3 linked regions of the Syntrophotalea carbinolica DSM 2380 genome follow. The main gene of each other region encodes a partner of the protein of the gene in region 2 in a complex. Links are inferred from orthologs where the notes say so. Each region holds a gene or a part of one and is shown on either strand. Other genes may lie near its edges. The genes, in order: dnaX, dnaN and dinB.

Region 1 (10,732 bases), 460 kb from region 2 along the record:
TCGATAAACGCCTTGACGACCTGCGCAGGATTGGCCAGCGACACCTGGGCAACGTAAATATTGCCGTAGGTCATGGAAATCATGCCCAGATCCTTTTTGGGCATGCGCTTGCCGCCGGCCGCGAACTGGGCCACAGCACCAAGCGGTGTCGATTTACTGGCCTGTCCGCCGGTGTTGGAGTAGACCTCGGTATCGAGAACCAGCGCGTTGACATTGCGACCGGAAGCAAGGACGTGATCCAAACCGCCGTAACCGATGTCGTATGCCCAGCCATCACCGCCGATAAGCCAAACCGACTTCTCAACCAGGTAATCGGCCACGGACAGCAATTGTACCGCGTCTTCCTTGTCGCACCCTTTGAGAATGTCCTTCAATTTGGCGACGCGCTCACGCTGAGCCTCGATCCCCTCCTGACTCGACTGGTCGGCCGCCTTGATCTCGGCCATCAGGCTCTTGGCCGCTGCACAGCTTTCGCTGGCACAGTCCATGATCTTATCGAGCAACTCGTAAGCGTAGGTCTTGAACTTATCCACCGCCAGTCGCATACCGTAACCGAACTCGGCACAGTCTTCGAACAAAGAGTTGTTCCAGCTGGGTCCAAGACCATCCTTGCGAACCGTCCAGGGCGTGGTGGGCAGATTGCCGCCGTAAATCGAAGAGCAACCGGTGGCATTGGCCATCAACAGGCGGTCGCCAAACAGCTGGGACAGCAATTTAACGAAAGGCGTCTCGCCGCAACCGGCGCATGCACCGGAAAATTCGAACATGGGCGGCAGCAACTGACTGCCCTTGACCGTTGCACGATTAAAGAGCTTCTCATCGGGATTGGGCAATTCAAGGAAGAAATCCCAGTTCGCCGCTTCCTGGTCACGCAACGGCGGCTGGAAAGCCATGTTGATGGCTTTGCGGGTCGGATCTTCCTTGCTCTTGGCCGGGCAATTGTGCACACAGGCACCACAACCGGTACAATCCTCGGGAGCCACCTGCAGGGTATATTTCAGACCTGCCAACTCTTTACCCTTGGCATCGCAGGATTTGAAGGTCGCCGGCGCGCCGGAAAGCTGATCGGCCGCATAAACCTTCATACGAATGGTGGCGTGCGGACAAACAAAGGAGCAGATACCGCACTGTACACACACTTCAGGCTCCCACACCGGAATATTGATGGCTATATTGCGTTTTTCATATTGGGAAGTCGCCACCGGGAAGGTTCCGTCCGCAGGAATGGCGGAAACCGGCAGTTCATCGCCTCTGTTGGCGATGATCTGGGCCGTGACCTCCTTGACGAAAGCCGGCGCATGGGGCCCCACGGGCGGCTTCATCGCCAGGGAACTGTCGGCGCTGGCAGGAACGGCAACTTCCTTGAGATTGGCCAAAGCAACCTCAACGGCCTGATAGTTCATATTGACGACTTTTTCGCCACGCTTGCCGTAACTCTTGACAATGGCCTGTTTGATCTGATCGACCGCCGTTTCAAGAGGAATGATATTGGAAATGGCGAAAAAGGCCGTCTGCATGATGACATTGATCCGCGGTCCGAGGCCGATTTCGTTCCCCAGACGCACGCCGTCGATGACATAAAACTTCAACTGCTTGTCGATGATCGACTGTTGCACTTCAGCAGGCAGCTGTCCCCAGACCTCTTCCGCACTGTAAGGACTGTTGAGCAGGAAAGTACCACCCTGCTTGGCCTTACCCAGCATATCGTACTTCTCCAGGAAGGAGAAGTTATGGCAGGCTACGAAATCGGCACGGTCGATAAGGTACGGGGCGCGAATGGCCTGCTTGCCGAAACGCAGATGGCTGGTCGTGATACTGCCGGCCTTCTTGGAGTCATAAACGAAGTAGGCCTGCACGTTATTGTCGGTGCTTTCGCCGATGATCTTGATGGAGTTTTTATTGGCTCCGACGGTACCATCGGAACCGAGGCCGTAAAATACGGCGGAGTAAAGGCCGTCGTGCACCAATTTAAAGTCCGCATCGGCCACCAGATTGGTGCCCGTAACATCGTCGACGATGCCCACGGTAAAATGGTTCTTCGGCTTGTCCTGCGACAGATTATCGAACACCGCCTTGACCAGCGCCGGGGTGAATTCCTTGGAACCGAGCCCGTAACGGCCGCCGACGATGGTCGGGTAGCTCGGCAGATCGAGCAATCCGTCGCTCATGGCTTCGCCAATGGCGGTGCGAACGGCCTGATAGAGGGGTTCGCCGAGAGAACCAGGCTCCTTAGTGCGATCAAGCACAGCGATTTTCTTAACCGTGGACGGCAGAGCTTCGGCAAAGGCCGCGACGGGGAACGGCAGAAACAGCCGCACCTTCAGAACACCGATCTTCTCGCCTTTGGCATTCAGGTATTCGACCAGTTCGTGTACCGTATCGGCACCGGAGCCCATGACCACGACCACACGCTCGGCATCGGGCGCCCCGACGTAGTCGACCAGCGAATATTGGCGGCCGACGCGCTCGGCAAACTTGTCCATCTGGGCCTGCAGGACGCCGGGAACCTTGTCATAATAGCTGTTGACGGTTTCGCGACCCTGGAAATAGACATCGGGGTTCTGCGAAGTACCGCGGATCTTGGGACGCTCAGGCGACAATGCACGATCACGGTGTGCACGTACCAGATTATCGTCAACCATGTAACGCATGTCGTCTTTGGTCAACTCCTCGACCTTCTGGATTTCGTGAGAAGTCCGGAAACCATCGAAGAAATGCAAGAACGGGATACGCGATTCCAGGGTCGCGGCCTGGGCGATTAAAGCGAAGTCCATAACTTCCTGGACATTGTTCGCAGCCAGCAGAGCCCAACCGGTGGAACGGGTTGCCATGACATCGGAATGATCGCCAAAGATCGACAGAGCCTGACAGGCAATGGCCCGAGCCGAAACATGGAAAACGGTCGGTGTCAGCTCCCCGGCGATTTTGAACATGTTGGGAACCATCAGCAACAGACCCTGGGATGCGGTAAAGGTCGTCGTCAAGGCTCCGGCCTGAAGAGCACCGTGCACGGCACCGGCGGCACCGCCCTCGGATTGCAGCTCCACCACATCCGGAACGGTACCCCAGATATTGGCTTCGCTCAATGCGCTCTTGGCATCGGAAATTTCCCCCATGTTGGACGAGGGCGTGATCGGATAAATAGCAATGACCTCATTGGTGGCATGTGCAACATGCGCAGCGGCGGTATTGCCATCGATAGTCACCATTTTACGTGACATTTTGTTTCCTCCTTGTGGATCATTTCGATCTTTTACTAAATTGCTGTTTTAATCGCGTTCCGGGTAAAATTATAATAACTCCGAGGCTTGCCCTGCGGCACCGCAACGAAGTTTTTCGTACATCGAATCCGGATATTCTACGAACCGGCCAATTAAGGTTATGCAAAACGTTTGCCTGTTCTTCAGAATTTACAACTCCCGGCGTCCTTCGACCGCATGATTGACCGTCGCCTCGTCCACATATTCCAGGTCGCTTCCCGTGGGAATACCATGCGCCAGTCGTGTCACCTTGACCCCGAACGGCTGGATCACTTTTGCCAGATAAAGCGCTGTAGCCTCGCCTTCCACGTCAAAATTGGTTGCCAGCAGCACCTCTTTAACATTGTTCTGCTGCAACCTTTCAAGCAATGCGTCAATTTTCAAATCATCCGGGCCGATGCCATCCAGGGGCGAAAGAGAACCGTGTAAAACATGGTATCTTCCACGAAAAGAGCGGCTGCGCTCTATGGCAATGACATCCTGTGGTTCCTCTACAACACAGATCAGTTGATCATCCCGGCCCACATCGGTACACAATGGACAGGGGTCTTCTTCCGTAAAATAAAAACACCGGGAACAAAACCGGGTTCGCTCTTTCAACTCCCGGACAGCTTCCCCCAAGGCCAAAGCATCCTGGGAAGTTTGCCGCAACATGAAAAGAGTCAACCTGACAGCTGTTTTGCGTCCGATACCAGGCAGCTTGGCAAACTCACCGACAAGCCGGTTAAACGATGGGGTAAATTTTACCATACTGATTAAGCCCGTGACAATATCTTTTGAAATAACGTTCTATTATTTTCTCTGGGTAAAAAATTTTTTCTCCCCAACAAACAACCGGAAGGAAATTACATCAAGCCAGGGATATTCAAACCGCCGGTTACTTTGCTCATTTCCTGCTGCGCCATATCCTGACTCTTTTTCAGCGCTTCGTTGACAGCCGCCAAAACCAGGTCCTGCAACATTTCGACATCCTCGGGGTCAACAACACTTGCCTCGATTTTCAGGTCAACCAATTGCTGCCGACCGTTAACCACGGCCGTCACCATGCCCCCACCGGCCGAAGCCTCCACCTGGCGGGTTTCCAGCTCCTGCTGCATGCGCTCCATCTTCTGTTGCATGAGTTGCGCCTGCTTCATGATATTACCTAAACCTTTTGCCATGACAACAACCTTCCTGGCCAATAAAATAAATTGGCCATTATTTTTATGTATTATTAAAGCGTCGAGACTGAATATATGCCCGTATCAATCAGACATGTTTGTCTCAGTCACGATCCGCATGTCCCAGATCTGCACCTTCCCGAAGGGGCTTGACCTGCACAACTTCCCCCCCAAGAATTTTTTGCGCAGCCTTGACCGCGGGATGCCCCAATGCTTCGTCTTTAACCTGATTGCGCTGACTACTTTCCCTGGCCTGGCGCTCCTCAGCCAACGACGGTGGCGCCACAGCCTGATCCTGGGCACGAATCGGCACAACACGCATGGTGACGGTTTGCCCGAAGTAATCTTCTGCTATCTTCACAAAGCCGGCCTGCAGATCGCCATCCTGCATCTGCGAAAAGTGAAAAGACCCTTCGACAAACCCCAGTTCGACCAAAGGCAACTCCAACTTAAGCAGTTTACCATGCTCAAGAACGCCACCAAGACGCGGGCGGTCTTTATTAATACGCTGAACCAGCGCCTGCCAGCCTTGCGGTTTGCTTTCAGCCTGAGCATCCGAACCTTTGCCGGCGGCCGCAACAGCGGTCGACTGAGCCGGCTCGGGAACTTGAGCCTGAACCGGAGCAGGCGCAGGGCGTTCGGCGACGATCGACTCCGATGAAGCATAGCTCGCCGGCTGCGCACGCTCCGCAGGCGGTACGCCCGACTCCAAACGGCGCTGCAGATCTTCCACCTGGCGCACCAAGGTTGCCACATCCCGCCCGGAAGGCAAATGCGCCAAACGCAGCAAGGCCATCTCCAGCGCCAAACGCGGAAACGACGATCCGGCCAATTCGGCCTCAGTGCGCACCAGCACGGTTACGGCCCGCTCCAGATCTTCCAATTCCACCGTTGCAGATAAACGACGTAATTCTTCAAGCTCATCCGGCGTAGCGTCGAGCAGGGCCTCCGGCTCAGGGACCACCTTCAACACCACCAGAGAGCGCAACGTCTCGACCAACTCACGACAGAACTGCCTGAAAGAATGTCCCAGCTCATCCACCCGACAGACACAGTGCAAAAGCCTGCGACTGTCGTGCCCCAGCAAGCTTTCCAGAGTATCGACCAGCAAGCGCCGATCCACCATCCCCAGAAGACCCTGGACATCGTCCTCACCAACCGCATCCCCACAAAAGGCGATAACCTGATCGAAGGTAGACTGGGCATCGCGCATGCTGCCCTCACCGCGCCTCGCCACCAGCCCCAGGGAACGTTCGGAAATAGAAATCCCCTCCGCTGCGGCAATTTCTTTCAGCCGGGCAACGATCAAAGGCAAAGGTATTTTACGGAAATCAAACCGCTGGCAACGCGACAGAATCGTAATGGGGATCTTGTGCGGCTCGGTTGTGGCAAAGATAAATTTGGCGTGCTCAGGAGGCTCCTCCAAGGTCTTCAACAGGGCGTTGAAAGCGTTGGTGGAGAGCATGTGGACTTCGTCAATGATAAATATTTTATAGCGGGATCGGGAAGGAAGGTAGCGGATATTTTCCCGAAGCTCGCGAATGTCATCGACCCCGGTATTGGAGGCACCGTCGATTTCAAAAACGTCAAGCCCCTGCCCGGCCGATATTTCCCGGCAGGACTGGCAGACGTTACATGGCTGCGGTGACAGCCCCTGCTCGCAGTTCAACGCTTTGGCAAAAATACGCGCAGCAGAGGTTTTGCCCACCCCGCGCGCACCCGTAAAAAGGAAAGCGTGATGAACGCGCCCGGTCTTTATGGCATTGCCCAGGGTTTGGCTGACGTGTTCTTGCCCGACCAGGTCGTCAAAACTCTGGGGCCGATACTTACGAGCCAGTACCAGGTAAGACATGAAGTGCTAGGATCTCCGTAGACATTAGAATACAGCCGGCGGGACACAAAAAGGATTGCCGACACAAGTGACAGCCAGGCTCACCCGCGGCACACGGCTAAAGCCGTTACCGCTGCTCCCTCCCGGGCCTGACGGGGTTGGCGGCCGTCCGTTGCGCGGGACCCGGCTGTCACTTCTATCGGCAAAAACCCGATCGAAGGGTAAAGTTAAATGGCGGAGAGGGAGGGATTCGAACCCTCGGTACCTTGCGGTACACACGATTTCCAATCGTGCACCTTCGGCCTCTCGGTCACCTCTCCGCAGGTGGGGCAGAATACAACAACTGACCGGAAAATGTAAAGACTTTTTGTTGCCTCCCGAAAAGACATAGATCTACACCCGCCGACACAGCACTTCCCAGGAGAAAAACAGTGCACAGGTAAACACATACCGGTGACAGCACCGCGACCCTGCGCACCGGCCAAATCGAAAATGGCTCGGCCCGCAGCACCCGACACGCCACCTTAAAAATCCCTGCGATGCTCCCGCCTGCATACGATACGCTCTCGCCCAGACCTGAATAAAGAACACAAAAGAGCGCAAAGCTACCTCCCCCAAAAAAGACCTGCGCCGCTCACATCAAGCGCTGCCGCCGGGATTGATCAACTCAAGCACAGGCGTATATAATATAGGGGTACCAAAAATGAAAGGAGATCGTCATGGCAATGTCAAGAGACAACCAAACTCGCATGCAGGCGATGGAAAACCTCGAGCAAATTGCCCGAACCTACACTCGACACATGATGGGGCCCCACTTCCCGGGACACCAGGAAGAAGCCATATTATTGCTGCAGAAACTGAATAGCGCCGTCAAGAATCTCGACAGCATCGAAGGATGCGAACTGCCCGTCGGCCATATGCACAAATGGCAGGAAACCACTTCCTACATGCAGCCCGCCACAAAAACTCCCAGATAAGGCAGGGCACCAACCCCGGACCAACGTAAAAAAGGGTTCGCAACCAGTGGTTGCGAACCCTTTTCAAATTACTGCCTGCGAGGTTGACTCACTCACGGACAGGCAACAGCGAACTTGACTAAGAAGTCAAACGCAAATTAGATTTTGCAAACGTTGGCCGACTGGGGACCCTTCTGACCCTGGACAACATCGAAGCTGACCCGGTCGCCTTCAGCCAAGGACTTGAAACCTTCGCCCTGGATGGCCGAGAAGTGCACGAACACGTCGGGACCATTGTCCTGCTCGATGAAACCGAAACCTTTTGCGTCATTAAACCACTTAACAGTACCTTCTGCCATTTTTCTTCCTCTTTCCCCAGCAGGGGCGTTTTTGGTTGTGCAGGATTTGCGCTGTCCTTAAGTAAAAAGCCCCACATACCAAGAGGTCTGTGCGGCTTAAAATCGACTGACGATCAATCTGCTTGACAAGCAAATCTACACAAACTTACTTAAGTTGCCCCTTTCTACCACACCCGTCCACAAAAAAGCAACAACTATTTTAAAAAATCTCATACCGGCCGCAAACCGATGGGCAAAGGCTTAGGCTTTAAACCGCGACAGAAACAAAAGCCACCACAGGATCCGCTATTCGCCAAGAAATCAAGGCCCCACGCAGAAAACCTGCCGTGCAACTCAACCATGAGGAGCCAGAAAGCTAAAAGGGTATGCCGGCAGATTCCGCAACACTCCGTACACAACGACAAGCACGCAAATACCGATGATCGCCGCAGGCTTCAGGGCTTTTTCGTCAAACCCTCTGAGTGCGCGCCCAGGAATCAACCCGGCCACTCCCCGCACCAGCAGAAAAGGCACAGACACAACCATCAGCGCGTTATACCCGAAAGCCGCACCGATTCTGCCATGCAACAAATGGTGCAGGGCCCTGGTGGAACCACACCCCGGACAATACCACCCCGTCAACGACCGAAACGGGCAAGGCGGGAACCACCGATTTTCGACCGGACTGAAACACAACAGCACCCCCGTCGCCACCACCGCACCAACGACCAGCAAAAACCGGCGCCAGCATCCCCAATCGCGAAAGCGCACAGCAAACCGCTCAGGCAGCATCAAGCCCCCATAACTGCCGCGAACACCATGATACCGAGGTAGAACAGCATGAAAACCAGCCCGCATAAAAAGCCGGCCCATACCCACTTCTTGGCCAGCTGGGATGCCTGCCGAGCCCCTTCAATATCACCCGCCTGCTCTTTCCCGTTGACCTGAGCCGCATAAACAATCGACACGATGCCAAAAGGCAGACAGCAAAACAAGGTCACCAGAATCGCCTGAACCAGATAATTGGGAATCGATGGGGCCGTAACGGCCACTCCGGCACCCGACACAACCTGTCGGACTCCGCAATGAGGACAAATTTCGGCCTTGGCGTGAATCGCCTTGCCGCATTCGGTGCAAAATTTCCCTGTCTTGGTTTCCTCTGTCATCAAACACCTCCACCATATGAATAAAATTTACATCACCACCCATGCAGGCTTAAAAAATAATTCAATCCGCCATTAAAAACAATTATTTTTACATATTTTCCCATGATCGCTTCTCGCACCTTGCCCGGCTTGTCCCCGGAGCCCCCATGGTGCCCGCCACCTCAATCTGCACCCTGTCGGGGCCCAGACGCACAAAAGGCCGGGACATCCCGGCCTTTTGCACACCCCAAAAACACGATTACTCAATCTCGATCCTGCGTTTCTTCTGCTTGGCTGCCTCCGTTTTGGGTATGCGAACTTCAAGCACGCCTTCCTTGAACGACGCCTTGGCCTGTTCCGTCAGAATATCGCCGGGCAAACGCACGGAGCGCGAAAATTTACCGAAGGAACGCTCGATGCGATGGTAATCTTTGCGTTCGATTTTCTCTTCGGTTTTCTTCTCGCCGGAGATGGTCAGCAAATCGTCGGAGATATCCACCTCGACATCTTCCTTGCCGATACCCGGCAGTTCGGCTTTGACCACCACGGCATCCTCCTCCTCATAGATGTCGACAGAAGGTGCCACCGCTTGCATGCTCGGCAGATTGAAGCGCGGCATCCACATGGGAGAAAAAAAACGGCCGGTTAAAAAAATCCCCGAACCAGCGCTCCATTTCCTCAAACGGCGAGACCAGCTCCGCCCGTTCAGGAACCAACACATCCTTGCCCTCATGTTTTTTATCTTTCTTACCCATAACTGCCTCCGAATGTTGACAATACGGTTAACAAGGAATTTCCGAGATAGCGTGAAGCCGGCCCCTCTCTCCGTACAAGGCTAGCAGCTTTGAAAGGTCTCGCAATAATCACTTCCCACAGGAAAAAGAGCAAAAAACAGCCGCATACCCGTAATGGATATGCGGCCCGTGTGTTGTGCAAAACTTATAAAATCAGACAGACATCCGCAAGGGGAAGGCGAATGGGGTTCAGCCTACACCGTCCCCAGGCGCTCTCGAGCCGCCGATTGCCCGCGCGACCTCTCGGAACAACCGCCTTGGCGCTCTTTACGTCCGGAAAAATAGCTGGCCGGCTTCCTGCCCGAACGGTTCGGTCCATTCCCTTTATAGCGCCGCCGTCCCTCAGCGGATGCTGCCCTCAAAGGGAAACGGGGTTCCAGACCGGGAATTTCCCGACGCGGCAATTCGCGGCCGATAAAGTGTTGAATACGTCGCAAGGCACTGACCTCCGCACCGGACACAAAGGATATCGCCACCCCCGTGGCTCCGGCCCGTCCGGTACGACCGATGCGGTGCACATAGTCTTCCGCAAACTTGGGCAAATCGTAGTTGAATACGTGACTGATACCGGCGACATCCAAACCTCGGGCAGCAACATCGGTAGCCACCAGCACACGAATGCGTCCGCGCCGCAAATCGCGTACGGTCCGATTCCGCGCCCCCTGGTTCATGTCGCCATGCAAAGCGGCAGCCCGATACCCCTGCGCGGACAGATCTCTGGCCAGGCTATCGGCATCGCGCTTGGTCGCGGAAAAAACAATGGCCTGCGAAATATCCGAATGTTTCAGCAAATGTTGCAGGAGCCTGTTCTTGTGCTGGCGATTGTCCGCCACATGCAAATGCTGCTCAATGTGATCCGAGACATTCTTAACCACAGCGATATCGATGCGGAATGGATCGTCGAGCAACCGCCGGGCCATTTTCTGCATGGCATCATTCAAGGTAGCGGTAAACATCATGGTCTGGCGCTGTCGGGGTGCCGCGGCACAAACCTTGTCAACATCCTCCTTGAAGCCCATATCGAGCATGCGATCGGCCTCGTCCAGAACCAGCATCTCCAGACAGGACAGGTCGATACTGCGCCGCTGCAAATGATCGAGCAGACGTCCGGGGGTCGCCACAACCAGATCAAGGGGTTTAGCCAAGGCCCGGAACTGGTCCCGGTAAGGCACCCCGCCAAGCAACACGGCCGTTGTCAGACCGAGATATTTGCCGTAAACACGCGCTGCGTCCATAACCTGCCCCGCC
Region 2 (8,324 bases):
GGCCCCGGCCAGCGACAAATAACGTCTTTTATTCGACGTCTTGCGCGCCCTCGCCCGTTCCTCCTTCAAGAGCTGCTTCTTCAGCCTCTGCAGTTCCATTATCCTCTTCTTTTTCGGCAAGTTTGGCAACGGCGACAATACGCTCTCCCGGTTCCAGAACCATCAGCCGGACCCCTTGCGTATTGCGCCCGATAACCGACAGATCGGCCACGCGGGTTCGCAGGACTTTACCGCCATCGGTGATAAACATCAGATCGAAGTCGTCATTTATGAGCTTGATATCGACAACCTTACCGTTACGCTCGGAAGTTTTGATGGTGATAATTCCCTTGCCACCGCGGCCTTGTTGGCGATATTCATCCAGATTGGTGCGCTTGCCGTAGCCATGTTCCGTCACGGTCACCAGGGTAGCGGCCGTGGTATCGGAAACAACCTCCATTCCGATAACCTGATCGTCCCCTTCCAACGCCATACCGCGCACCCCGCGCGACGTACGGCCCATGGCGCGCGCGTCTTTTTCGGGGAAACGAATGGCTTTGCCGTTCTGGCTGGCCAACAGCACATCCATCTCGCCATCGGACAGTCTGGTCGAAACCAGGCGATCGCCTTCATCAATGGTAAGAGCGATGATACCGCCGGACCGGGGGTTGGCATAGGCCATGAGGTCGGTCTTTTTGACGATGCCGTTTTGGGTGGCAAAGATAATGTAGCGGCCTTCGGTGAATTCCCTGACCGGCAGAATGCTGGTCACGTTTTCGCCACTTTGCAACTGCAACAGATTGACGATAGCCTTGCCGCGCGACGCCCGTCCGCCCTGCGGAATTTCATGCACTTTGAGCCAATACACCTTGCCGGCATCGGTAAACACCAGCACGAACGAATGGGTCGAAGCGATGAATAACTGTTCGACAAAATCCTCTTCCTTGGGCCGCATGCCGGTCACGCCTTTACCACCGCGGCGCTGGGAACGATACAGCGACACGGCATTACGCTTGATATATCCGGAATGGGATACGGTAACGACCATATCCTCGTCGACAATCAGGTCTTCGAGGGAAAGATCACCGCGATGATCCACTATTTCCGTACGGCGGGGATCAGCGAATTTTTCCCGAATTTCCGACAATTCCGACTTGATTATTTTAAGGATTTCCACTTCGCTGGCCAGTATCTCCTTGAGGCGGTTGATCAAGGCCAGTATTTCCCTGTATTCGGCCATGATCTTATCCCGTTCCATCCCGGTCAGGCGATGCAAACGCATATCGAGAATCGCCTGGGCCTGGATTTCCGATAGGGCAAAGCGCTCCATCAGACGTTGTTTGGCTTCCCGAGGATTGGCCGATTGCTTGATAATTGCAATCACCTCATCGAGATTTTCCAGGGCGATTTTAAATCCCTCGAGGATATGGGCTTTTTCCTCGGCTTTACGCAATTCGAAAATACAGCGCCGTGTGACAATCTCTTTGCGGTGTTCGATGAAATGCTCCAACACCGCCCGCAGGCTCAGAACCCGCGGCTGACCGTTGACGATCGCCAGCATGATGATGCCAAAAGACGACTGCATGGCGGTCATCTTGTAAAGCTGATTGAGGATGACTTCCGGTATAACATCCTTCTTCAGCTCGACGACAACGCGGATACCCTCGCGATCGGATTCATCGCGCAAGTCCGATATGCCCTCGATTTTACGGGACTTGACCAACTCGGCGATTTTTTCTATGAGCCGCGCCTTGTTGACCTGATAGGGAATTTCAGTGACAACGATTTTCTCCCGACTGGTGCGACGGTCCTTTTCCACCAACGCCCGCGCCCGCATCTGTACAATCCCGCGGCCGGTTTCATAAGCCTTGCGGATGCCTTCGCGACCGAGGATAAAACCGGCCGTAGGAAAATCCGGACCGGGAATCAAGCGGAACAGATCCTCGTCGTCGAGCGTCGGATCATCGATAATGGCAACCAGCCCATCGATGACCTCTCCCAGATTGTGCGGCGGAATCTTGGTCGCCATGCCGACAGCGATACCTTCGGAACCGTTGACCAGCAAATTAGGAAATTTACAGGGTAAAACCAGCGGTTCCTGCAACGAATCGTCATAGTTGGGGCCAAAGTCGACCGTTTCTTTTTCCAGATCGGCCAACAACTCATGGGCCAGCTTGTCCATACGCACTTCGGTATAACGCATGGCCGCAGCACTGTCGCCGTCAAGCGAGCCGAAGTTACCCTGGCCATCGACCAGCGGATAACGCATGGCAAAATCCTGTGCCAAACGTACGATGGTATCGTAGACAGCCGAATCGCCATGGGGATGATACTTACCGATTACATCGCCGACAACACGCGCCGATTTCTTATAAGGCTTGTTGTAAGCATTGCCCAGTTCGTGCATGGCATACAACACGCGTCGATGAACCGGTTTCAGACCGTCCCGCACATCCGGCAGAGCCCGGCCTATAATGACGCTCATGGCGTAATCCATATAGGATTTGCGCAGCTCGTCCTCTATGTTGACGGTTTTTTTGTTTTGTTCCGTTAGCATGCCTTATCCTCCGCGGGAAACCCGGATGGTGCGACTGGCTGGCGCAACATCCGGCATCGGTCTTTTATCAGATATCGAGGTTGGAGACATTGAGGGCGTTGTTTTCGATGAATTCGCGCCGAGGTTCGACCTGGTCTCCCATGAGAACCGTAAATATTTCGTTGGCTTCCACCGCATCTTCAACCTGGACCTGTAACAGTATGCGTTTTTCCGGATCCATGGTGGTTTCCCATAACTGATCCGGATTCATCTCGCCGAGACCTTTGTAACGCTGGATATACTGTCCCTTGCGGGCACGGGCCTGGAAAAAATCGAGCAATTCCTGGCAATTGTTGACCTCGGATTCCTCTTTCCCCTCCATGCTGATCACAGCCCGCTCATTGGCATGGCTTTCCTGAATCTTGGCCCAGGCCTGCAACAACAGGTGATATTCGTGGGAAGACAAAATTTCCAGAACCTGGCGATCGATACGAGCACGAACGTTCCCCAGGGTAAACAAAATCCGGTCGGGTTCGTGGAACAGTTGGAAATCGGCATGCGGAGCGGCCTGCTTCAGTCTCTGAACCAGCGGGGCAAGATCCGCCATATCCTCAAAGCCGTTGCGAATGCGGCCTTCCACAAAAATATTCAGGACCTCGCTATTCACACCTTTGAGGACTAATTTTGAAAAAATATGGTTGTATTCGATGATATTCCGCAGTGTGGGAATAATTTGCTTACCCCGCACCACCTTGTCGTTTGCCTTCAACTCGAGAGTTACTCCGTCAACCCCTTCATCGAGCAGATATTCGGTAAGGGCGCTCTCGTCTTTGAGATACAACTCCCTTTTTCCCCGTTTGGCTTTATAAAGCGGCGGTTGTGCGATGTAAAGATAGCCGCGTTCTATCAACTCAGGCATCTGACGGAAAAAGAAGGTCAACAACAACGTGCGGATATGCGAACCATCGACATCGGCATCGGTCATGATGATGATACGATGGTAACGTAACTTGCTGATATCGAAATCGCCCTTACCGATGCCGGTCCCCATGGCGGTAATAAGGGTGCGAATCTCGTTGGAGGTAAGCATTTTGTCGAAACGGGCCTTCTCGACATTGAGAATTTTACCTTTCAACGGCAAAATAGCCTGGTTACGTCGATCGCGTCCCTGTTTGGCACTGCCGCCGGCACTGTCGCCCTCGACCAGATAGATTTCGCACAAAGCCGGATCTTTTTCCTGGCAGTCGGCGAGTTTTCCCGGCAATGCCAAACTGTCCAGGACCCCCTTGCGCCGGGTCAGATCGCGGGCTTTGCGCGCTGCCTCGCGGGCCCTGGCCGCTTCAATCCCCTTTTCCAGAATGCGCTTGGCAACGTTGGGATTTTCTTCCATAAAGGTTGCGAGTTTTTCATTGATCAGGGTTTCGACATAACCTTTGATCTCCGAATTGCCCAATTTGGTCTTGGTTTGGCCTTCAAACTGGGGGTCCGGCACCTTGACGGAGATGACTGCTGCCATCCCTTCCCTCAGATCGTCTCCGGATATGGAAGCTTTGACGTTTTTCAGCAGGTTATTGGCCGTGGCGTAGCTGTTCATGGTACGGGTCAACGCTGCTTTAAACCCGACCAGATGCGTACCGCCCTCGTGGGTATTGATGTTATTGGCGAAGGTAAATATTTTTTCGTCGTAACCGTCGTTGTACTGGAATGCGACTTCGATCTGCACGCCTTCGCGCTCACCGCTGAAAAAAATGGGTTCGGCATGTAGCGGCGTCTTGGCCCGGTTCAGATAGCTGACAAAGGAAATAATGCCACCTTCGTAATGGAAATCATGGCGTTTTTCCGAGCGCTCATCCACGATATGAATGTGCACGCCACCGTTCAGAAAAGCCAGTTCCCGCAGCCTTTTCGACAAAGTCTCAAAAGAGAAATCCGTTATTTCAAATATTTCCGGATCCGGCCAGAAGGTAATACGCGTACCACGCTTGGTGGTGTCGCCCTCCTCCCGTAAAGGTGCATCGGGAACACCTCGCACGTACCCCTGGCGGTAGATGCGTCCGTTACGGCGGATTTCCAATTCCAGCTTTTTCGACAGTGCATTGACCACGGAAACGCCGACACCGTGCAAACCCCCGGAAACCTTGTAGGAATCGCTGTCGAATTTGCCGCCGGCATGAAGCACGGTCATAACGACTTCGGCCGCCGACTTATTTTGAGTCGGGTGCATATCGACGGGAATACCGCGGCCGTTGTCCTCCACTGTTACCGAGCCATCCAGATGTAAAATAACGGAAATTTCATCGCAGACACCTGCCAGGCTCTCATCGATGGAATTGTCCACCACTTCGTAAACCAGATGGTGCAACCCCATGACACCGGTCGACCCGATATACATGGCAGGGCGTTTTCGCACAGCCGAAAGACCTTCCAGAACCTTGATGCTTCCGGCCCCGTACTCTCTTTGGTTCGTATCCGTCATAAGATCCTCATAACAGTTATTGGTAATCGCAAAGTTTTCCCTCTCGGACTCGAAAAGTTCGCATGCGATTGAATCCCGCGTTTTGTAACGGAGATAGTTCCGTGCAGGTAATAAACACCTGGCCTTGTCTTTGGTGTAAAAACCGGAAAAAGTAATCCTGCCGTTTGCGATCCAATTCACTGGTCATGTCGTCCAGTAAAAGCAACGGCGTATACCCTGTCTCTTTTTCCAGATCGATAATCTGAGCGGTTTTGAAGGCCAGAATAAACGAGCGTTGCTGGCCCTGCGAACCGTAGAGTCCTAAAACCCGATCATCCACCATAAAGACAGGATCATCACGATGCGGACCGACCATGGTCATGCCATATTTTGTTTCCCGGCTTTGTTCCCGTTCCAGATTACTGCGCAATTCCTCCTTTAAATCCGAGAGATTATCGGATTCAGAGGGATAGACCAGATTGACAGATTCCCTGCCGGAGCAGATTTCCCGGTAAATGTCGCGCAACAACGGCAACAGCCGATCGAGATAACGGCGACGAGCCAAACGCACCATGGCCCCGGTCTGTATCAACTCTTCAGTCCAAGGCAGTACTATCGGAGCTGCGGCGCCACTTTTCAACAGAATGTTCCGCTGCCGCAAACAGCGCTGATAAGCCCGTGCGTGATCGAGAAAAGAAGGCCTGGTCTGACATAAGGCCCGATCCAGCAAAGCACGACGTCCCGCCGGAAAACCTTTGGGCAGACTAACCTCTTCCGGTGCAAACAGTACCGATGGAAAACGGCCGAACATCTCATTGCTTTGGCGCGGCCGCTTGCCGTTGATCTCGATATTTTTTTTATCGCCGGTTATGGTGATACTGACCGTTTCGCGCAGACCATCGCGTAGAAATTCTCCCTGAACCCGGGTATGTCGGTCAGCTGAGCCAATCAGTTCTTCGTTGCGTCCCCGGCGAAAACTTTTGAAATGACCTAAAAGATAAATCGCTTCCAGGGTGTTGGTCTTGCCTTGGGCGTTATCTCCACAAAGAAGATTAAAGTTTTCCTCCGGGCATAACTCCGCGGCTTCTATATTACGATAATTGTGCAGAATGATTCGTGTCAGGATCATGAAAATCGCCTTGCTTTGCGCGGGGAAACCGTACCAGCCCACACAATGCGCGACGTACTATAGCCTCATTGGCATGATGACCGCAAGGTAGTCGTTATCATCGAGAGGCGTAATCAGTCCCGGAGACAGTTGGTCCCGAAGGGACAAACAGACCTTTTCGGAGTCTAAATTTGCAAGAATATCAATAAGATAACGTGCATTAAAACCTATCGACAGATCACCTTCGGCATACTCTATTTCAAAATCTTCTCTGGCATCGCCGAATTCCGGATTAGATGAAGATAAAGTTAGCTGATTTTCCTGGAAATCGATTTTGACACCTTTTGACTTTTCACTCGACAATATGGCCATACGGCGTAAGGCATGTAGAAATTCTTCGCGAGGAATGTTGGCCTTGAGATCGTTATTGAGTGGAATAACTCTGTTGTAGTCGGGAAAATCACCATCGACCAGACGCATAACGATTACCGTTTGGGACTTTTTGATAACCGCATTGTTGTCCATAAAACCAAGCAGTACTTCACCATTTCCCTCTTCGGCGATTTTTCGTAATTCCAACACACCCTTGCGAGGGAAAATAACCCCCTTGGCCAATGGTTCCACATGGGAACAATCGAGAGGGGTTTGCATCAAGGCCAGACGGTGACCGTCCGTGGCCACAAATCGCAATATCTGGCGACCCTCATCTTCCATTGCACGAAGGTAAATACCATTAAGGTTGTATTTACTCTCATCCGTCGACATGGAAAAAGCGGTTTTTTCAATCAGGCGTTTAAGGATATCGCCCGGAATCTGGAAAAATTGTTCCTTGTCGATCTGGGGGAAATAGGGAAACTCATCGGCTGATAGACCAACAACATTGAAAAGCGATTTACCGCAGCGTATTTCTATCCAACAATTTTCCTTGGCGGTAAAAGATATTTCCTTTTCCGGTAGTTCCTTGATGATTTCAAAAAGTTTTTTGGCGGATACGGTTATACGACCTGCCGATGTGACGCTGGCAGGGTAGGAAGCCTTCATGCCGACTTCGAGATCGGTGGCAGTGAGGCGTATGTGGTCATCTTCGGCCTCGATGAGTACGTTGGCAAGGATAGGAATGGTGTTTTTCTTTTCGACGATTCCCTGTACTCGTGCCAGGCCTTTGAGAAAGACTTCTTTTTCAATTGAAAAATTCATGTTGCCCCCCCGTCAACAGGAAACGGTTTTTATTATGGTTTTAAAAGATTTTATAGTCGTAGTAGTAGTTGCCTGTGTATATGTGGAATACTGAAAAAATTACTATTAAATCAAGACCTTATGTTGTTCAGGGTAAAGTGGGTAAAATGCGGTGGAAATGGCCGATTTTGTGTATAACCGCGAAATGGCCGATTTATCACCGGATTGTTGTGGTTCATGTCCACACTTTATGCTGCGGTAAATCGCTTGTTAGATGCTTAGCTCTTTTTTCAAATTGTTGATAACCGAACGGAGCTGGTAATCTTCATCCATGGCTTTTTCAATTTTTTTAATCGCATGAATGATTGTGGAATGGTCCTTTCCGCCGAAGCGTTCTCCGATTTCCGGATAGGAACAGGACGTCAGCTGACGGGAAAGATACATGGCTATCTGGCGCGGTAATACCAAGGCTTTCATGCGCTTGGCTGACTTAAGATCCGATATTTTGATGGAGTAGTGAGTAGCCACCAGTTTTTGAATCTCTTCAACGGTTAGTTCTCGGCGTTTTTCCACCAGAATGTCCTTAAGCACTTCCTGGGCCATACTTAAGGTGATGGGAGTAGCTGTGAGACTTGCGTAAGCACCAATACGTACCAGGTAACCTTCGAGTTCACGAATGTTGCTACTTACCGCGCTTGCCAAAAATAAAGCTACTTCCTTGGGTAGATCTATACCGTTCTGTTCAGCTTTCATTTTAAGAATAGCTTGTTTTGTTTCCATGTCCGGGGCTTGAATATCGGCAATCAATCCCCATTCAAATCGTGATCTCAGTCTTTCTTCTAGGCCGGGTATTTCTTTGGGAAATTTATCGGATGTTACAACAATCTGTTTATGGGAGTCGTATAACGCGTTAAAGGTATGGAAGAACTCTTCCTGAGTACGTTCTTTTCCTGCAATAAATTGAACGTCGTCAATCAGTAACACGTCCATAGATCTGAATTTGGTGCGAAACTCATCCATCTTTGCATAGCGGAGTGAGTTGATCAGCTCATTCATGAATTTTTCGGAAG
Region 3 (10,636 bases), 3.6 Mb from region 2 along the record:
GACGGTTTTTCCCATACCAAGGCCATCTCCAGCCACAGCGCCATCAAGCGTGGCGATAGTATTCGTCGTTACTCCGGTTTGCGCGCCGCTTTTTGGGATTACACCGGCAAAGCCGAAGGCTTTTTCAGCTCCCTCAAAGCCGCCTTGCCCGCCCTGAACTGGCAGGATTTCGCTGCTGCCCAGGCCGAAAAACCGGCCCGGCCAGGCGCTGCCACAACGGCCGCAGATCTTCTGGTCGTCGCCACGCGCGACGGCATCACCGTACGCGATGCCAACTTCAAAGTCGTACGCGCCTACCCGCTGCCCGCCGAACTGCAGCCTGCGGTTTCGGCACCATTGCAAGCAGCGGCCCCGGTCGCACCCGCCACTCCCTACCGCCTCGAAGCTCCGGCCAGGCCTGTCGCAAGCCCTTATGGGGTGCAATACGATATCAGCATGCCCGGCTTTCAGACTCTCGGCGCCCTCGGCTTTAGCGCGGTCATGGCCGATTTTGTCCGCTTCCGGAACGAACAACTCATGGCGGTTACCGACGGCACGATCATCAAGCTTTACAAAGCCGGGGAGAAGATGGTTCCGGTTGCGGAATTCCAGCCGGCGACCATGCCCCAGGTCTTCGCCCTGCACTGGTGGCAACCTGCCGCAGGAGAACTCTATCTCGCCGTCTCCGCCTGGAAGGAAAACAGCCTGACTTCTACGGTCTATCGTTATGAAAACCAGACCTTCACTCCCGTCGGCAAGCATCTGCCCTACAGTCTGGGCAGTTTCGACCGCGACGGCGACGGCCGCCGCGAGCTGTTGCTGGCCCAGACCTTCGATAACGAATCCTTCTGGGGTACCATCGTTCGCGAACTGCAACTGCGTAACGGCGAGCTGGAAACCCGCGATCTGGACTTTGAGCTGCCCCGCAGATTCACCGTCGGCGGCAGCCTGATGGCCGACCTCGACGGCGACCGCAAGCCCGAAACTGTTTTTATACGCAACGGACTGCTGTATGTTTACTCCGGCACCAAGCAACGCTACAAGTCGCCCAAAATGATGGGCGGTTCCCTGAGCGGCATCATTTTCGAAGAACAGCCCGACGCCCGCGAAACCGAGACCCATACGGTTTCATTCGAGGTACCGCCGATCGCCGTGGACCTCGATCACGACGGCAGCGTGGAACTGCTCACCGTTGCTTCCGAGTCGTCCTTCATGTCGGCGCCCGGCATTACCCCCAATATCGGCAAAAGCTGGTTGGCAGTGGTCAAGTTCCGCGACGGCATGTTCGTCAAGGGCACCCTCGGCGAAGAACTCGATTTACCGCTGCAGGGGCTGACCCTCGATCAGCAACGTGTGCTGATGGTGGCCACCCAGCCCGGCTCTGTCTTCGGCAAAAACGGCGACAGCCAGTTGCTGGTGTTCCCGTTGGTTAAATAATTGTTAAGATCTTGACACCTCACAACAAAGCCCCGGTTCACACCGGGGCTTTGTTGTTTCCAGACGCCTTCACCGCAAACCGCGGGCTCCGATAACCTCCCAGAGCTAAACCGGAACGGCAACCGCTTCAAGGCAAAAGATCCTGAATCTTTTTCAGACAACAAAGCGCCCTTTCACGAAAGAAAGGGCGCTTTGTTGTGAATCAGGCTTCGGGGTCAACCACGATCATTATCGTATGACCGTTGCAACTCTTTGTAACGCCGGTGACGCTCTTCGGGAGGCAGCTTCTTGAGTTCCCGCCATTTGTTGCGCAGTTCCTGTTGTTTTTCCGGCGGCAATTGACGGTAGCGATGATAGCGCTGTTTCAATTCCTGACGCTTTTCCTCGGGCAGTTTCTGCCAGCGCTCCATACGTTGTTTAAGGCGTTTGCGCTGCTCAGGCGTAAGGTCGCGATACTTGTCGTATCGCTGCTGCAATCGTTGCCGTTGCTCGGGAGTCAATTCCTTGTATTGGCGATAGCGACCCTTCAGTTCCTTTCGCTGTTCCGGTGTAAGGTCCTGCCACCGCTGTCCGTTGTCGGCCAACACGCAGACAGGTTCCCGCTGCGGGGCCTGCCGGGCCCAAGCCTGCGACAGAGGAGCCAAAAACAATCCCGCCAGCAGTAAACTCCACCATTTTCCGTTCATTCCGTCCCCCATGCTTGCCATGCGTCTTGCGACGGGCTAGCCGATGCGTTCAAAGTCCTGCAGCAAATCGAGATTTTCAAGCAAATCGATATTCTGCAACAACTCCATATCCTGCAGCATACCGATCTCGGTTTCCGATTGCGGCAGTTGCCCTGTCCATCTGGCAAAATTGCCTGGCAGTATCATCAGGCTTATCGCCAGTGTCGCCACCGCCGCTGCGGCCGACCCCAGCAGCCAGCGTTGCGGCTTGGCCCTTTGCGAGGCTTTTTCGGTGATAACCGCAGTCAAACGGGTTTTTTCGATTTCGGACAGGGTCACCCCCGGCATGGACAAATGATCCAGCGAGCGTTGCAGTGCATCCAGACGACTGCGACACGCCGGGCAGTCGGCAAGATGGCTCTGCAGACGCTGCCGCCCGGCAGCATCGAGTTCCCCGTAATAGAACAGCACCAGTTCCTTTTCGTTGCAAGTCGCCTGGCGTTTCATGACGTTACCTCTTCCTGATCGGTAAATTCTTGACGTATACATTGCACGGCGCGATGCAGATGAGCCTTGACCGTACCCTCCTTCAAATGCAGCACCTGGGCGATCTCCTTGAGGGGCAGACCTTCCTGATGGCGCAAGACGAACACGGCGCGCTGCCGTCCGGAGAGTTTCTCCATGGCCTTGAACAACTTTTGCCGAGTTTCCTGTCCCAGAAGCTGGTCACTGGGCGATGCCGAAGGATCGGCAAAATTGGCCACCGGATCGGGATCGTCCTCATGTTTGCGGAAAAAAAAGATGCGGCGCCGTACCTGTTCCCGCCGGATATGGTCGATCACCAGCCTGGAGACAACCTTGTAAAGCCAGGTCTTGATCCGGCAATCCCCGCGAAAAGAGGGCAGGGAACGGTGCAGACGCAAAAACGCCTCCTGGGCCAGATCTTCAGCTTCCTGGCGATCCCCCAGCATACGGTAAGCAAGATTGACCACCGAGGACAGATGGCCTGAAACCAGCTGTGTAAAGGCACCCTCGTCTCCCTGGCGAATTCTTTCCAGCAACAGGGATTCGCTGTCCGTCATCGGTTCGCTAAGCTGTTCCGGCACCTCATCCACCTCTATAACGGCTGCCGTATTCCGGTAATCCATATCCGGTCCCTCGCTTGAATGGTCTTTTGTCGGATAAGACGCATCAACCGACAAAAGGTTTACATCCCGGCGGGTTTTTTTTCGGACAGCGGTCATAATTGCATTTTTATTCGGTTCACAAGATGCTCGCAGGTAAACCCGAATTTTTTCATCAACTCGCCACCGGGAGCACTGGCGCCAAAACCGTCCATGCAAATCAGCATGCCGGAATGACCGAGGTAGCGCTCCCACCCCATACCGATACCGGCTTCAACGGCCACCCGTAACGCGTCGCCGGGAGGCAGCACCTCGTCGCGATAAGCTTGCGTCTGAGTTTCGAAAAGTTCCCAGCTGGGCAAGGAGACCACCCTGACGCCGTACCCCTCGGACTGCAACAGGGACCGCGCCTCAAGAGCGATCTGAACCTCTGAACCACTGGCGATAATCAACACCCTCAGGGTGCTTTGCTCCCGGGCCAGAACGTAGCCGCCGCGCTGTAAATTTTCGGCACCGCCATGCATATGACGATCGAGCACCGGCAGTTTCTGACGTGTCAACACCAGTGCCGTCGGCCCGCGACGATTTTCCAGGGCTGCACGCCAGGCCTGTACCGTTTCGTTGGCGTCGCAGGGGCGAATCACCGTAAGGTTGGGAATGGCACGCAAAGCGGCCAGATGCTCGACCGGTTGATGGGTGGGTCCGTCTTCGCCCAAACCGATGGAATCGTGGGTGAAAACGTAGATCGGCGCCAGCCCCATCATGGCGGCAAGCCGCATGGGCGGGCGCATGTAATCGGAAAAAACCAGGAAGGTGCCGCCGAAAGGAATCAACCCCGGGGTATGGGCCAAACCGTTGAGAATAGCCCCCATGGCATGTTCGCGTACACCGAAATGGATATTCCGGTCGGCTTTACCCGGCCTGAAAGATCCGGCCTTTTTGAGTGCCGTGTTGTTGGATGGCGCCAGGTCGGCGGAGCCACCCACCAGCAAAGGAATTTTTTCTGCCAGCGCATTGAGGGTCAGACCGCTGGCCTGACGGGTTGCCAGAGCACCGTCATCGACGCTGAAACAGGGCAGGGCAGCTTGCCAATCGGACGGTATGCCGGCAGCTTGGCCCTGTTGCCAGGCTGCGAGGTTCGGATGATTGGCGGCAAGGGCTTGCCTCAGGTGCTCCTGCCAGGTCTGTTCCTGATATTTGCCCCGCAGTTTGGCCTCCGCCATATGCTGCGCGACTGATTGGGGAACCTGGAAGGCGAGGTCGGGATCCCGGCCGTAAAATTCCTTGGTCAATTGCAGCTCTTCCGCTCCCAGCGGCGCGCCGTGGGCCTCGGCGGTATCCTGCTTGTGCGGAGCGCCTATGCCGATATGGGTGCGGGCGATGATCAGAGAGGGGCGCGGATCCCTGCGGGCCGAAACCAGCGCTGCATCGATTTCCGTCAGGTTTTCACCTTCGACATGTTGCACATGCCAGCCGTAAGAAAGAAATCGGCTGGCCGTTTCATCACTGAAAGCCAGGTCGGTGCCGCCCTCGATGGTAATACGATTGTCGAGATAGACATAAATCATGTTGCCCAACTGCAGATGACCGGCCAGCGAAGCCGCTTCCGCCGCGACCCCCTCCATCATGTCGCCGTCGGAACATAAGGCGTAGATGCGGTAATCGAACAATTCCGGATGCACCTTGTCCGCCAGCAGCCGTGCGCCCATGGCCATGCCGACGCCGACCGCCACCCCTTGACCGAGTGGCCCTGTGGTCGTTTCCACGCCGGGCGTATGGCCGAATTCCGGATGTCCGGGCGTACGACTATCGAGCTGCCGAAACTGTTTCAGGTCCTCCATCGACAGGTCGTAACCCGTCAGATGCAGCATACTGTAAAGCAGCATGGAGGCATGCCCGCAGGACAAAAGAAACCGGTCGCGGCCCGGCCAATCGGGATTGTCCGGGTTGTGTCGCAGGTGACGGGTATAGAGAAGGTAAGCGATGGGAGCGGCTTCCATGGGCGTTCCGGGATGCCCGGAGCGCGCCTTTTCGACCGCGTCGGCGGCAAGCAGACGGACGGTATCGATAGATTCGCGAGCCAGCTTCTGATCCAGACGTTCATGTTCCATGATTGTCCTCCTCAGTTGACCGGTGCTCCGGCCTAACGGAAACCGGTAGGTCAGATATTTGTCAAAGACAGAACTCCCCGGGGGAGTTTTCGGGATAAGCGCAATGGGTCAGCAATGCTGCCAGGCGTTGTTCCGGAGCTCCTTGCCAGTCTTGCAGCAACCGCTCCGCCAGGGTCACGCCACTGTGTGCCACCTCCTCTATACCATCCAGAAAACGCGCCTCGCTGCCGCACGGGCAATCTCTGGGACCCACGCGCCGCAATACTTCACGGGCAACCGCGAGCAATTCGCAGGCTACCTCCCGCAATGTGTGGTTTCCGCACGGGGTTCGAAGACCCAGACGCCAGGAATTGCGGTACACCTCCATGCGTTGTGCATCGTCGCCGGGGTCGAGCAGCTTTGCTACCTGATAACGCGCCTCGTCGTCGTACATCAATCCCTTGGCCAAGGCCGCGACCGCCATGGCCAGGTGCGGCGGCAGGCTATCGGCGCTGCGCAGTTCGATCTGCGGGCGCAGACGCACTTCCGGAAACAGCGTGGATAGATGCAGATCCCAATCGGCAAGGGTAGGGCGGAAATCCTCAAAACCTTCGCTCAGATAACGCCGAAAGCTAAATCGGCGGCGGGTAAGATCGATCAGATGGCCCTGACGCAGAATAAAATACATGGGTACATCGAGGGCGTAATCGACATAACTGGATAAACCTGCGCCTGGCCGGAACAGTTCCAGAATGATCCCCGATCGATCGGGATCGGTGCGCGCCCAGATCTCCCCTCGGGTGGAAAGAAACCCCGACGGTTTTCCGTTCATCAAGGGTGAGTTGGCAAACAGGGCGTAGAAAAGGGGAGCCAGCAACTGACCGGTGCGTATTTTATCCATGCAATCGGCTTCGTCGCAAAAATCGAGATTGACCTGCAAACCGGCGCTGAGTTTCATCATATGCTGGCCGAGGTCACCGGTACGCAACATATATTCACGCATAATCGCATATCGCGGCTTGGGCAACCAGTCGATGTCCTGCAAAGGTGTAATGGGATGCACCCCCAGGCCCAGAAACGCCAGCCCCAAAGGCCGCGCCGCGCTGTCAATTCGTCGAACATGACGCGACAGATCCCGTTGACAACAACAAAGATCGGTACAGAGTTTACCGGATAATTCAAGCTGCCCGCCCGGTTCCAGGGTCACGGACGACGATTCCCCCATCAGGGCAATCAGGCGGCCGGCTTCACGCTGGCCTTGCCATCCGCCAGCGCTTTCGAGGTGGCTCAGCAGGGCCTCAATCCGCGAAAATTCCGCGGCTTGACCGGTCTGCCGATCCACCACAAGCTTTTCCACTTCGACGCCAACTCCCCACTGATCGCGCGGCCTTATATTGCGCAGCTGATATTTTACCAGGTCGTCATGACAGCTAACGGGTTCATCAAGACGGGTTTTCACAATAGTCGACATGCTTCTCCTGTTGCCGTGCGGGCCAAACCACTCGCTGGCCGTTCGGACAGCCGAGAGATCCTCTGCAGGTTGAATAATTTCATTTTATAATAACCGTAAATAACACCTTAGCACGATTTTGCGTTCATCTCACACCCGAGGCATAGCGGGTATCTTGCCTTTTTATCCATTGAAAGCTATTATCCCAGTACCTCTGATCCCGGAGAGAACATGAATCCTGTCCGTCACTTGCGTTTTTCTCTGTTGATTCTGGTCCTGGCTATCGGGCTGGGCACCGCCGGATATATCCTCATAGAAGGCTGGGATTTTCTTGACTCCCTTTATATGACGGTTATCACTTTGGCAACCGTCGGTTATAAAGAGGTACATGACCTTTCCACAGAAGGCAAGATTTTTACCATAAGCCTCATTGTCTTCGGTGTCGCCACCATCGCCTATGCTGCCGGGAGCCTCCTGCAACTGATGGTTGAGGGACAAATCCTGCATATGCTCGGGAGAAGAAAATTGGAAAAACGCATCAACCAGATGGAAGGCCACTACATCATTTGCGGGTACGGCCGCATCGGGACGCTTATCAGTCAGGAATTCATCTCCAGACCCGTGCCCTTTGTCATCGTGGAACGTGATCAGGCTATCTGTGATAGCCTGGCCAAAGAAGGCATTCTTTTCGTCCAAGGCGATGCCACCGATGATGACACCCTGATACAGGCAGGTATCCTGCGTGCCAAAGGATTAATCACGGCCGTTACCTCAGAATCTGCCAACGTTTACATCACCCTGACAGCCCGCGGCCTCAACCCGGACCTGTTTATTCTGGCCCGTAGCGTCGAAGAAGGATCGGAAATCAAACTCAAACGCGCCGGTGCCACCAAGGTAATCTCGCCCTATCGCATCGGTGCCAACCGTATGGCCTGGGCGGTCCTGAGGCCATCGGTGGTCGATTTCATCGATATCGCCGTCGGCAGTGAAAGTCTGGAGCTGCAGCTCGAGGAAATCCGCGTGGCACCGACCTCTACACTGGTGGATAAATCCCTGGTGTCATCGGATATCCGCCGCGCCTGGGGCATCATGATTATCGCCATCAAAAAGAGCAGCGGCGCCATGCTGTTCAATCCTGAATCCAATACCACTATCGACGCTGAGGATATTCTCATTACCCTTGGCGAGCCGCCTGCCATCCGCAAGCTCGAACAGGTGGCCTGCGGAGGTACTGTCAATGCGTGATCCAATGCATGTTCATATCCCGTTCAGCCAATGGGATCAGCACTTTCCCCTGCTGCTGAAACACCGTCTGCAACCTGAACTCGCTTTTAAATGGCCCGATCTCGATCCGTCGTTACTGCCGGCCGTCAAACGAGCCGGCCAACAGCTCGCCGAAGAGGGGCTTGGCGTGACGGTACATGCCCCCTTTATGGATCTCAACCCCGGAGCGATAGAACCCCTGGTTCGGGAAGCGACGCGTCAGCGCTGGATGCAGACCCTGGAGGTTGCCGAACTCCTTCAGGCTCGACTGGTGGTCCTTCATCCCGGCTTTGATCGCTGGCGTTACGGTGGCCAGAGTCAACCCTGGATCGATGCCTGCCTGGACTTTTTACCGCCCCTTCTGGAACAGGCTGCAAGCCAGGAGTGCCTGCTGGTGCTGGAAAATATTTTCGAGGAAACTCCCGATACGCTGGCGGCGGTATTGAAGACCCTCGATTCGCCATGGCTGGGTCATTGCTTCGATGCCGGACACTGGAACCTGTTTGCCAAGTGTTCCATGGAGCAGTGGTTTGAGGCTCTTGCACCCTGGATACGTCATCTGCATATTCACGACAACAGCGGCGATCGCGATGCCCATCTGGCGATAGGGGAGGGGAACATCGATTTTCCTCTGCTTTTCGATTATATGAAAAATCTGCAAAGCTCACCCAGCATGACCCTTGAGATCCATGACTGTGAAGCTCTTTTGCGCTGTGTCGGCAGTGTCAAATCGTTACTCCCGCGTTAAACTCCTTCGGCGATGTCCTACCAGGGTTGCACGACAGAGCCCTTTTTCGCCGTACCTTTCTCGCACGTGATCCATGGCCTGTTCCAAACCTTTCAGCTGGTTCCGGCGATCTTCATCGAACAATAAACCCTGTCCGCTGTCTGCATCCATCAAATTGGCCAGGCTGACGCCAAGCAGGCGCACCGGTTTTTTCCCGGCCTCTGTCTTCTCCAGCAGTTGCTTCGCCAGGTGCAGCATGTCCCTGGCATGGCAGATCCCATCCGCAACACTTCTGGAACGTGTTACTGTCGAAAAATCTGCATATTTCACCTTGAGTGTAAGGGTTGTACCGATCAGACCATGCTTTCTTAAACGTGCCGCCACCCGCTCCACCAGATCAAGAAGCGCCACATGCATTGTTTCACGTTCAAAAATATCCTGGTCAAATGTATCCTCATGACCAATAGATTTGAGGCTGCGTTGCGGTTCTACCGGTCGTTCATCCTCTCCATGCGCCAATTGTATAAGCCGCTCACCGGCCTGCCCGAAGCACCGTTCCATATCAGCACGATCCATATGGCGTAAATCGGCCACCGTCCGCAACCCCATTTTCTGCAAAGACTTCAACAGCACCGGGCCCACCCCCCATAGCCGCTTCAGGGGCAATGACAGTAGAAAATCATCCACCCGTTCCGGTACCTGAAAAACACCATCCGGTTTAGCCTGCTCCGAAGCCAATTTGGCCAGGAATTTATTCGGTGCAATACCCGCACTGATGGGCAGTCCCAGTTCATCCCTGACATCCCGACGGATTTTTTCGGCAATATCCCAGCCTTCGCCAAAAAGACGTCGACTGGCGGTAACATCGAGAAACGCCTCATCCACCGATAAGGGTTCAACCAGGTCTGTGTACCGACCGAATATATCGAACACCTGCCGTGAGATTTCCTGATACCTGGCCATCCGTACCGGTTGCACGATGGCCTGTGGACACAATCGAAGTGCACGGCTCATGGGCATGGCAGAATGAATGCCGAAAGTTCTGGCTTCATAGGAACAGGCGCACACCACCCCACGCGAACGATGCCCGCCGACCACAACCGGTTGTCCTTTCAGCTCCGGACTATCCAGCTGCTCGACGCTTGCGTAAAAAGCGTCCATATCCAGATGCAGGATGATGCGTTTTTCGGGCTGCGTCCCCGACATGATATCCCCTTGGCGACAAACCGGATACAATAAAGGCGGCTTTTTACAAGCCGCCTTTCAAACCATTAACCAGTCTTCGATCGATAAAATCCAAAGTCGGCAATAAGCACTTACTTAGATTTCCTTAAAATTTCTCTTATTACAAAGAGATGCCTGCTGCGGATTCCGTCAGCCGCGCCCACCACGCCCGGCCACCTGAATCCGCACCATGGCGCGCTGCAGGGCCGCCTGCATGTTGTGGTATTCCTTGTCCGCCGGGGTCAGCTCCCGCAATCGCGCCTCGGCCCGTCCCAGGGCCGCTTTGGCCCGTGCCAGGTCGATATGGTCCTGGGTTTCGGCGGTTTCCACCAGCACCAGCACCCGGTCCTCGGCCACTTCCACATACCCCCAGTTCACCGCCAGGTAATAGACATCGCTGCCCTTGCGGTAGCTGAATTCCCCCACCTGCAGGGTGGTCAGCAAAGGCGTATGTCCCGGCAGCACGCCGAACTGCCCCAGGCTGCCCGGGGCGGCGATCTCGTCGACCTCCTCGCTGAGCACCTGGGCGGCGGGCGTCACCATCTCCAGTTTCAGTTTCTGCGCCATGGATGGTTATCCTTTTCAAATTCGATTTACCGCAGAGAACGCGGAGCACGCTGAGAGAGGCAAAAAGCTAGGGCAAAAATCTTAAAGAAGAACTCTGCGCTCTTTGCATG

Evidence for each region.
Region 1: the proteins of dnaN (region 2) and dnaX are in contact, whole or in part, in a cryo-EM structure (PDB 8GIZ), measured with the Escherichia coli proteins. The link is inferred for Syntrophotalea carbinolica DSM 2380 from one-to-one orthologs.
Region 3: the proteins of dnaN (region 2) and dinB are in contact, whole or in part, in a solved structure (PDB 1OK7), measured with the Escherichia coli proteins. The link is inferred for Syntrophotalea carbinolica DSM 2380 from one-to-one orthologs.

What each region holds. Positions count from the first base shown.
Region 1 is NC_007498.2:457,534-468,265, reverse strand. Bases 3,899-6,774 are described here. They hold dnaX (DNA polymerase III subunit gamma/tau), read right to left. Parts: upstream 6,273-6,774; coding sequence 4,524-6,272; downstream 3,899-4,523. Other genes in these bases: PCAR_RS02555 (YbaB/EbfC family nucleoid-associated protein), read right to left, coding at 4,106-4,420; recR (recombination mediator RecR), read right to left, coding at 3,899-4,010. In the rest of the region: nifJ (pyruvate:ferredoxin (flavodoxin) oxidoreductase), read right to left, coding at 1-3,221; more of recR, read right to left, coding at 3,411-3,898; PCAR_RS02540 (hypothetical protein), read left to right, coding at 6,971-7,228; PCAR_RS02535 (cold-shock protein), read right to left, coding at 7,366-7,566; PCAR_RS02530 (DUF2752 domain-containing protein), read right to left, coding at 7,900-8,337; PCAR_RS02525 (CD225/dispanin family protein), read right to left, coding at 8,337-8,597; PCAR_RS18235 (Hsp20/alpha crystallin family protein), read right to left, coding at 8,950-9,276; PCAR_RS18870 (hypothetical protein), read right to left, coding at 9,251-9,445; PCAR_RS02515 (DEAD/DEAH box helicase), read right to left, coding at 9,679-10,732. UniProt on the Escherichia coli protein: Part of the beta sliding clamp loading complex, which hydrolyzes ATP to load the beta clamp onto primed DNA to form the DNA replication pre-initiation complex.
Region 2 is NC_007498.2:631-8,954, reverse strand. Bases 5,217-8,043 are described here. They hold dnaN (DNA polymerase III subunit beta), read right to left. Parts: upstream 7,276-8,043; coding sequence 6,157-7,275; downstream 5,217-6,156. Other genes in these bases: dnaA (chromosomal replication initiator protein DnaA), read right to left, coding at 7,525-8,043; recF (DNA replication/repair protein RecF), read right to left, coding at 5,217-6,099. Outside these bases: PCAR_RS00590 (tetratricopeptide repeat protein), read right to left, coding at 1-99; gyrA (DNA gyrase subunit A), read right to left, coding at 29-2,536; gyrB (DNA topoisomerase (ATP-hydrolyzing) subunit B), read right to left, coding at 2,604-4,991; more of recF, read right to left, coding at 5,008-5,216; more of dnaA, read right to left, coding at 8,044-8,324. UniProt on the Escherichia coli protein: Confers DNA tethering and processivity to DNA polymerases and other proteins. Acts as a clamp, forming a ring around DNA (a reaction catalyzed by the clamp-loading complex) which diffuses in an ATP-independent manner freely and bidirectionally along dsDNA.
Region 3 is NC_007498.2:3,640,318-3,650,953, forward strand. The notes cover bases 7,857-10,636. They hold dinB (DNA polymerase IV), read right to left. Parts: upstream 9,972-10,636; coding sequence 8,742-9,971; downstream 7,857-8,741. Other genes in these bases: PCAR_RS16900 (potassium channel family protein), read left to right, coding at 7,857-7,990; PCAR_RS16905 (sugar phosphate isomerase/epimerase family protein), read left to right, coding at 7,983-8,756; PCAR_RS16915 (F0F1 ATP synthase subunit epsilon), read right to left, coding at 10,110-10,526. Also shown: PCAR_RS16865 (hypothetical protein), read left to right, coding at 1-1,416; PCAR_RS16875 (DUF3106 domain-containing protein), read right to left, coding at 1,632-2,102; PCAR_RS16880 (anti-sigma factor family protein), read right to left, coding at 2,139-2,588; PCAR_RS16885 (RNA polymerase sigma factor), read right to left, coding at 2,585-3,229; tkt (transketolase), read right to left, coding at 3,322-5,316; PCAR_RS16895 (glutamate--cysteine ligase), read right to left, coding at 5,378-6,766; more of PCAR_RS16900, read left to right, coding at 6,977-7,856. UniProt on the Escherichia coli protein: Poorly processive, error-prone DNA polymerase involved in translesion repair and untargeted mutagenesis. Copies undamaged DNA at stalled replication forks, which arise in vivo from mismatched or misaligned primer ends.